Regions from separate parts of the Paraburkholderia sp. UCT2 genome, predicted to be linked through region 2. Evidence: riboswitches for the same ligand, from Rfam matches in the RefSeq annotation. Region 2 holds a riboswitch; the other holds the start of a gene.
The links. A riboswitch is a leader RNA that binds a small molecule or an ion and turns the genes downstream of it on or off. The one in region 2 is predicted to bind cobalamin.

Region 1: linked by a shared signal. The riboswitch ahead of F6X39_RS06355 (TonB-dependent receptor domain-containing protein) and the one ahead of cobW (cobalamin biosynthesis protein CobW) in region 2 are both predicted to bind cobalamin.

The regions. Positions count from the first base shown of each region.
Region 1 is NZ_VZQO01000005.1:144,110-148,320, forward strand. It holds gene F6X39_RS06335 (EVE domain-containing protein) at 1-179, opposite strand, end outside; RNA gene ssrS (6S RNA) at 321-502, opposite strand; gene F6X39_RS06345 (cell division protein ZapA) at 569-883, opposite strand; gene F6X39_RS06350 (ATPase) at 880-1,239, opposite strand; cobalamin riboswitch at 1,459-1,723, shown strand; gene F6X39_RS06355 (TonB-dependent receptor domain-containing protein) at 1,815-3,770, shown strand; gene F6X39_RS06360 (FecCD family ABC transporter permease) at 3,810-4,211, shown strand, end outside.
Region 2 is NZ_VZQO01000085.1:178-4,388, forward strand. It holds partial or broken gene F6X39_RS37445 (cobalamin biosynthesis protein) at 1-166, opposite strand, end outside; partial or broken gene cobA (uroporphyrinogen-III C-methyltransferase) at 254-991, opposite strand; cobalamin riboswitch at 1,186-1,446, opposite strand; cobalamin riboswitch at 1,527-1,805, shown strand; gene cobW (cobalamin biosynthesis protein CobW) at 2,007-3,098, shown strand; gene cobN (cobaltochelatase subunit CobN) at 3,113-4,211, shown strand, end outside.

The DNA.
Region 1 (4,211 bases), on a different contig from region 2:
GGCTCCGGACAGCTCGAATGATAGAAGAGCACGCCGTCGCCGACCTGCATCACGTCGCGCATGAAGTTGCGCGCCTGATAGTTGCGTACGCCGGTCCACGGCAAGGTGCGATGAGGAGCGTTGGCGAGGTCGTCGATGCTTGCTTCGTCCGGTTCGGACTTCATCAGCCAGTAGCGCATGAATCGGAGTGAGCGTGTGAGATTGAACGAAGCGCAACAACAGCAGGCGCGTACGGAAAAGCCCCTGAAAAAGGCGCTCAAACGAAAAAACGACGACCAAAGAAAAACGGCATCGAACCGAAGTCCGATGCCGTTCCAGATAAGGTCCCCGCCTTAGCCGCTAGGCCGGCATCCTGAACCGAGGGTTCAGAATTGGTCGCAGTTAGCAACACTTCGGGTACATCAGACTGAGTGACGCGCACACCCGTGCTACAAATTTCCGCAACCGTGCACATGGCATTGGTTCAAGGAATGTATGACCTTGGCGAACCAGGCAGGGAAGCTAAACCGATGAAGCTACAACCCAAACCGTTCAACACGTGACCGATTCGAAACCGGCCCACTACTGCTTACTGCAAGCTGTACTGCTCGATCACAGTACCTAGCTGTTCGTTCATTTGCTGCATTGTACGCCGGATTTCTTCAGCAGGAAATGCTTCTCCGTGTCGCACGCTGCTTTGCAGCTTAAGCAGTTCCGATGCCAGCGACAGCGCAGCCATCACCGCGATGCGATCGGTGCCGCGCACGTTGCTGCCGCTGCGGATTTTCTGCATCTCGGCGTCGACGCGCGCGACCGCCTCGAGCAGCGCGCCTTCCGTTTCCGGCGAACAGGCGAGACGATAGGGTACTTCGAGAATCGATACTTCGATCTGCTTGGTGGTCATGCGCTTTCTCCGTGTCGGCTCACGTCGCTTTCCGCTTCCTCGTGTTCGGGCTGGGCGGACTCGAGCAGATCGAGCTGGTTATCCGGTTCGCTGCTCGCGCGTGCGCGCGGCAATTTTTCGAGAATCGCATTCAGGCGCACCTGAGCGTCGTCGATCTTGGCGGACAGCGCGTCGCGTTCCGCCTGCAGTGCGTCGCGCTCTTCGCGCAATTGCGCGAGTTCCGCATGCGTGGCTTGCACTTCGGCACGCGTTTGCGCGAGCTGCTCTTCGAGCGCGAGCCGCGCTTCGTTGTGGCGCTGGCTGATCGCAATCAGCTTGCCGATGTTCTGGGAGAGTGATTCGAGTTCGGTGAGCATGTGCTGCGTCCTCTAAAGACATCGCATTTTAGCGCGGAATATTACAGGTTCCGACAATTGTCTCGTTTCGAGACGTAACAGCATCGCTTCGTGCACGTTCGTTGGGTGTCGCGTCGTCGACCATAAGATAAAAACCGGCAATCCATCCGACAATAACCTGCATTCAACAGAACCGATTGCGCTCCGGTCGACCTTTCTTGACGCCCCGCGACGCCGCTCCTAAACTTCCCGCACTCTGGTGCCCGCGCGCGCTTTTCGGCGCGCGCAGTTAAACGGGAAGCAGGGCGCGCGCGGTGCCAAAACCGGATGCGCGAACCTGCGCTGCCCCCGCAACGGTAAGCGACCGCATGTGATGTGCTCATGCAGGTCGGTCCTGGTCGCAAGGTTGGAAGTTCAACGTGCGAGTGTGCCACTGCGCGTCACGCGTGGGAAGGCGGATCGATGTGTCGTAGCCCGGATACCGGCCAGAAAAGAGGGACGTCCCCCCCGCGAAAACGCTAAACAAGGGGGCGCCTCGTGACGCGTCGGCCTGCGGGGAAGCAGGCCGCGCACGCTATCCACAGGAATGTCATCCCATGCTGTCCCCCATCGCCCGCGCAACGCTGCTCGCGTTCGCGAGCCTGCCGCTCGTCGTGCATGCGCAAAGCGCCGAGCCTGCGTCCGCGTCTGCGACGCCGTATTCGTCTTCATCGTCCGCCACGGATGCTACCGCCGCAAACGCTGCAATCGCTGCAATCGCTGCCAATGCCGCCTCCACCGATGCGCCGGGCAACCTGCTGTCGCCGATCGTCGTGACCGCGCAACGCGGACCGCAAGCGTTGCGCGATGCGATCCCGCAGACCACGCGGTTCGATCAGCAGGACATCGCCGACACGACCGCGACCGATCTGCCCGGCCTGTTGCAACTCGCGCCAGGCGCGCAAATCTCGCGCACGGGTGGCCCCGGTTCGACCACGAGCCTCTTTCTGCGCGGCGCATCGTCGACGCAATCGCTGCTGCTGATCGACGGCGTGCGCGTCGATTCGGTGAGTCTCGGCTCAGCTCAACTCGCACAGATTCCGCTCGATCAGGTCGATCACGTCGAAGTGGTGAACGGCAACGTGTCGGCGTTGTATGGCTCGGGCGCGATCGGCGGCGTCGTGCAGGTGTTCACGAAAGACGGCGGCGATCATCCGCCGCGTTTCAATTTTTCGGTCGGCTACGGCAGCTATCGCACGCAGACGCAAACGGCCGGCGTGAACGGCGCGCTCGATCAGGACGGCCGCACGACTTTCAATATTTCGCTCGCGCGCACGAAGGACGACGGCTTTTCGTCGCTCAATCCGCTCGAGGCGCCGAACGCGAATCCGAACGCGAACGGCAATCTGAACGAGAGCATCAGCGCGTCGCTGCGTCACAAGTTCACCGACAGCTGGGACGCGGGCGTCAGCTACTTCCAGTCGAACAACGACAACAGCTACGACAATGCGTACGGCGAGCCCACCGATCTGAACAATCTCTATAGCAAGGTGCGTCAGGTGTCGGTATTCGCGAACGGCAAGCTGACCGACTGGTGGACCACCCACGTCACGCTCGCCGAGGGCGACGACCGCAGCGTGTCGAACACCAATGGCATCTACAACGGCCGCTTCGATACCGACAATCGCCAGTACACGTGGCAGAACGATTTCGCGCTCGCCGCGCACCAGAAGCTGCAATTCGGCTACGAGCATCTCGACCAGACGCTCGACTCCGACACGTTCGCCGCGCCCGACCGTCACGTCGATTCGGTCTTCGCGGGCTACAGCGCGCGCTTCGGCCGCAACCAGATTCAGGCCAACGTGCGACGCGACCAGTACTCCGATTTCGGTGGGGCGAACAGTTACTATCTCGGCTACGGATTCGACATCACGTCGCGCTGGAAGGTAACCGCAAGCTATTCGGATTCGTTCCGCGCGCCGAGCTTCGACGATCTGTACTATCCGATCAGCGGCAACCCGTCGATCCAGCCCGAGCGCAGTCATTCGGTCGAAGCCGGTTTGCAGTACGCGACCGATGCGCTCGGCGTGATGCGTCTGAACGCATTCCAGACGCGCTATACGAATCTGATCGACTACGTGCAGACGATCCCCGGCATCTACCTCGCGGAGAACGTCGGCCGTGCGAAGGTGCAGGGACTCGAGGGATCGTGGAGCGGTCATGTCGGCAAGACCGACGTGCGCGCAACGGTGACGCTGCAGAACCCGGTCGATCTCGACAACGGTACCGACCTCGTGCGGCGCGCGCGACGATTCGGGTCGTTCGCGGTGAACCGCAGCATCGGTGGATGGCGGGTCGGCGGCGAGTGGATCGTCAGCGGTCCGCGCACCGATAGCACGGGCAACCTCGGCGGTTATGGCATCGTGAATCTGTCGGCGCGCTACAACGTCACCAAAGCGTGGTACGTCAGTGCGCAAATCGACAATCTGTTCAACAAGGATTATGAAACGGCCTACTCGTATAACTCGCCGCGACGCGGTGCGTATGTCACGCTCGGCTGGCAGCAGCAGTGACGCGCGCGCCGGGGTGGCCGCATGCGTGAGCGCACGCGGATGAGTCGCGCGTCCGCTTCGCTGCGCGCCGCGATGGCGACGCCGCGCCCGATGAACGCGAAACGCGCGGCCGCGATCTGGCTCGGGCTCGCGCTTGCCGCCGTGGCGGTGCTCGGCGCGTCGCTGGTGCTCGGCAGCGTGCCGCTCGCGCCGTCGCGCGTGCTTGCGGCGCTCGTGCCGACGCACACGTTCGGCGGCACGGGCAGCGACGATCTCGCCGGCGAAATCGTGCGTACGTTGCGATTGCCGCGCGCGCTCGCGGGCTTCGCGTGCGGCGCGTTGCTCGCGCTCGCCGGCGCGCTGCTGCAGGTGCTGCTGCGCAATCCGCTGGCCGAGCCATACGTGCTCGGCGTGTCGGGCGGCGCGGCGACGTTCGCGCTCGTCGCGATGATCGCGGGCGGC
Region 2 (4,211 bases):
CGCGGCTGAACAGTTGCAGCGGCAGCTGATGACGTGAGCAGAATTCGAGCAGACCGGCTTCGTTGGCTTTGGTGTCGATCGTCGCGATCGCGCGGATCTGCTCGAAGGCATTCGATCCGAGCGCTGCGCGGACGGCGGCTTCGATATCAGCGGCTTCGCTGTGCAAGCGGCAACCGATGCCGACGCTCAGCGTTTTGATCGCGCGTCCGAGTCCGTGTCGTGTCGCGCTCGCTGCCAGTTCGTGAGCAACGCCGGCGTCGCGTTTGGCCGCATCACGCGCCAGTGCGAGCGACGCCACAGCGCCGATCACGACGATCGCCGGCGAGCCGAGCCCCGCGCGCGCCACCGCCTCGGCGAACTCGCGAAGCGGCGCGAGCACATGACGCTGCTCAGGCCGCGTCGCCGACTCGATCGCCGCGCACGGCGTGTCGGCGGACATGCCGGCAGCGAGCAATGCGCGGGCGATCTCGCCAAGCCGGCGCATGCCCATATAGATCACCAGCGTCATGCGCGTCGCGGCGAGCGCGGCCCAGTCCGGTTCGCCACTGCCGGCGCCGTGGCCGGTGACGAACACGACGCCCTGCGCGTGATCACGATGCGTGACCGCGATACCGAGCGCCGCGGGCGCCGCGATGCCGGCCGTGATGCCGTTGATCACGTCGACTTCGATACCCGCGGCCCGTAGCGCCTGCAACTCTTCGCCGCCGCGGCCGAACACGAACGGATCGCCGCCCTTGAGCCGCGCGACGCTGCGCCCCGCGCGCAGATGCCCGAGCATTTGCGCGACGATGTCGGCTTGCGGCGTCGACGGATGGCCGCCGCGTTTGCCGACGTACACGACTTGCGCGTCGGTGCGCGCGAACTGCAGCACGTCGGGATTCACCAGATCGTCGACGAGCACGACATCGGCCTGCGCGAGCGCGCGGGTGGCCTTCAGCGTGATCAGTTCGACGTCGCCGGGACCGGCGCCGATCAGCCAGGCGCGCGTCATCGCGGCGTGCATGGCGCGCGCCATGCGGTGATGGAAGAAGAGAAGCGGCGTGCGACAGCACACGCGGCGGTGAATATAGAGGTCATGCGCAACTGCGAATCCGGGCACGCGCGATGCCGCGCTGCTACGCCTTCACATCCGTTCCCCGCGGATTCCGGCGGCCGGCGGCGCCACGTGATGCACGGATGCAATGCGGCACCGCCTCCGCGTCTGGCCGGTATCCGGGCTGGCGGCCTCATGCGCTTCGCCTTCCCGTCCCGGTTTGTGGATTCGCGGGACAGTGGCATCAAAAAACGCATGCGCGGCACGTCGGAATCGAAGGCGAATCGAATCGCGCGCCGCAGGTCGCTTACCGTTGCGGGGACAGCACAGGTTGAACGCGCGAGGCGCTGCCTGTTTCCCGTTTAACTGCACACGCGAGCGCATGTGCGGGCACCAAACGCGCGCATACGATAGCACATGGCGCCTTGCCGGATAAGCCTCGGCGGCGCTTTCCGGCTCGGTGCGTTGCTTGACTGCGCAAGTCCCCGGGCCTACACTCGCACGCACTTTGGGTGCTCGCGTGCGCGCTCGTGCGCATGCAGTTAAACGGGAAACAGGGAGCCACCTGCTCTGGAGCGGCTAACCTGTGCTGTCCCCGCAACGGTAAGCGAAAAGCGGTTCCGGCTTGATAGCCGGGCACCGCAGTGCCGGCTTCGATGTCCTCGCGCAAGGTCGCGTGGACATTTCACCACTGGACGAGAAACCACTCGGCCGGGAAGGGGAAGCGGCGCTTTCGCCAGCCCGGATACCGGCCCAAAGAAGCAGAACGACCGCCGCGGGGATGCGGCGGCGCGTTCATGACCTCAGTTCCGCTTTCTGTATTTCCGTTGTCGCGGCCATGCCGTCGTTCGTCCCCGTGTCTGGTGATCGCTGGTACTGCTGCGCGTGCTTCATTCGCTCCATTCGCCAGCCGACGCGGACCCACGCGCGGACTTTCCGGCATACCGATCAACGCCAAGGGATGGACCTCACGATGCAAACTCAATTGCGCAAGATCCCCGTCACGATCGTCACGGGCTTTCTCGGCAGCGGCAAAACCACGCTTCTGCGGCACATTCTTCAGCATGCGGGCGGCAAGCGCATCGCGGTGATCGTCAACGAGTTCGGCGAGCTCGGCATCGACGGCGAAATCCTCAAGGGCTGCGGCATCGGTTGCGATGAAAACGGCGTCGAGACCGAAGGGCAATTGTATGAACTCGCGAACGGTTGTTTGTGCTGCACCGTGCAGGAAGAATTTTTCCCGGTGATGGAAAAGCTCGCGGAGCGCCGCGATGAACTCGATCACGTGCTGATCGAAACGTCGGGCCTGGCATTGCCGAAGCCGCTCGTGCAGGCGTTCAACTGGCCGCAAATCCGCAACGGCTTCACGGTCGACGCGGTGGTGACGGTGGTGGACGGCCCGGCCGCCGCGAGCGGCCAGTTCGCCGATAACCCGCTCGCCGTCGATGCACAGCGCAAGGCCGATCCGAATCTCGATCACGAGTCGCCGCTGCACGAGCTGTTCGAAGACCAGTTGTCGGCGGCCGATCTGGTGATTCTGAACAAGACCGATCTGATCGACGAGTCGCGGCAGCACGAGGTCGAAGCCGCGATCCGCGCGGAGATTCCGCCGCAGGTGAAGATCGTGCGTGCGCAGCAGGGGCGGCTCGACCTGCATACGCTGCTGGGCCTCGAAGCGGCGTCGGAAGAGACGATCCACCTGCGTCATGACCACCACGGTTCCGCCGGCGACCCCGATCATCACCACGATGAATTCGATTCGGTCGTCGTGCAGGCATCCGTACCGTCGCGCGACGCGGCGCTCGCCGCCTTGCAGACGCTCGTCGAAACCCACACGATTTACCGTGTCAAAGGCTTCGCGGCACTGCAGGACGCGGCGATGCGTCTCGTGATCCAGGGCGTGGGGCGGCGCTTCGACAGCTACTTCGACCGGCGCTGGCAAGCGGGTGAAAATGGCGACGGCGCGTTGAGCCGCTTCGTGCTGATCGGCGCAGACCTCGACCAACACGCGCTGCAACAGGCGTTCGACGCGGCGCTCGGCGCGACGTCGAACGCGACGGCATAAACGGGCGCACCAGCATGCATCTGCTGCGCACGACGCCGGGCGGCTTCGTCGACGATACGCAGGGCGTGATCCGCATCGATCAGCAGCCCGCCGAGATCGTCGTGCTCAGTTCCGCCGACACCACGCTGTCGCTGCTCGCGAGCGTGGTGCCGCGTCTCGGCGACGGCTTTCCGAGCGTGCGGCTCGCGAACGTCACGTATCTGCGTCAGCCTGCCTCGGTCGATTTCTATCTGGACGACGTGTTGCAGCATGCGCGCGTGGTCGTCGTCGATCATCTCGGCGGCGAAACGTATTGGCCGTACGGCATCGAGCAGGTGGTCGCGCTCGCGCAGCGCAAACAGCAAACACTCGCGATGTTTTCCGGCGATCTGCAGGAAGACCCGAACCTGCTCGCGCGCAGCACCGCGAGCGCCGAGTTGTGTCAGCAGCTGTGGCGCTATCTGCGCGAGGGCGGTCCGCAGAACGCCGAGGCGTTTTTGCGCTGCATCGCGTATCGCGCGCTCGACTGGGGGCGCGAACCCGATCTGCCGCGCGCGTTGCCGGCCGCGTCGTTGTATCACCCCGAGCGCGATACCCCCATCGTCGCCGACTGGCAGGCGCGTTGGCGGCAAGACGCGCCGGTCGTCGCGATTCTGTTCTACAAGGCGCATCTGCAGGCCGCCAATACCGCGGTGTTCGATGCGCTGATCGACGCGCTCGAAGCCCAAGGGCTCAATCCGCTGCCGCTCGCGATCACGTCGCTGAAGGATGCGGTGAGCCGCGATGTCGTGCAGTCGCTGTGCGCGCAACATGGTGTCGCGCTCGTGCTGAACACGACCGCGTTCGCCGCTTCCGCGATCGACGACCCGGAACCGCTCGCGCTCGCCGGCGACGCGCCGGTGTTTCAGGTGATCCTGAGCGGCGGCAATCGCGAAGACTGGCTGAAGGACAACCACGGCCTCAATTCGCGCGACATCGCGATGCATATCGCGCTGCCCGAAGTGGACGGGCGCATCATCACGCGCGCGATCAGCTTCAAGGGGCTCGCGTATCGCTGTGCGCATACGCAGGTCGACGTGGTCCGCTATCAGCCCGACCTCGAACGGGTGCGCTTTCTTGCCGAGCTGAGCCGGC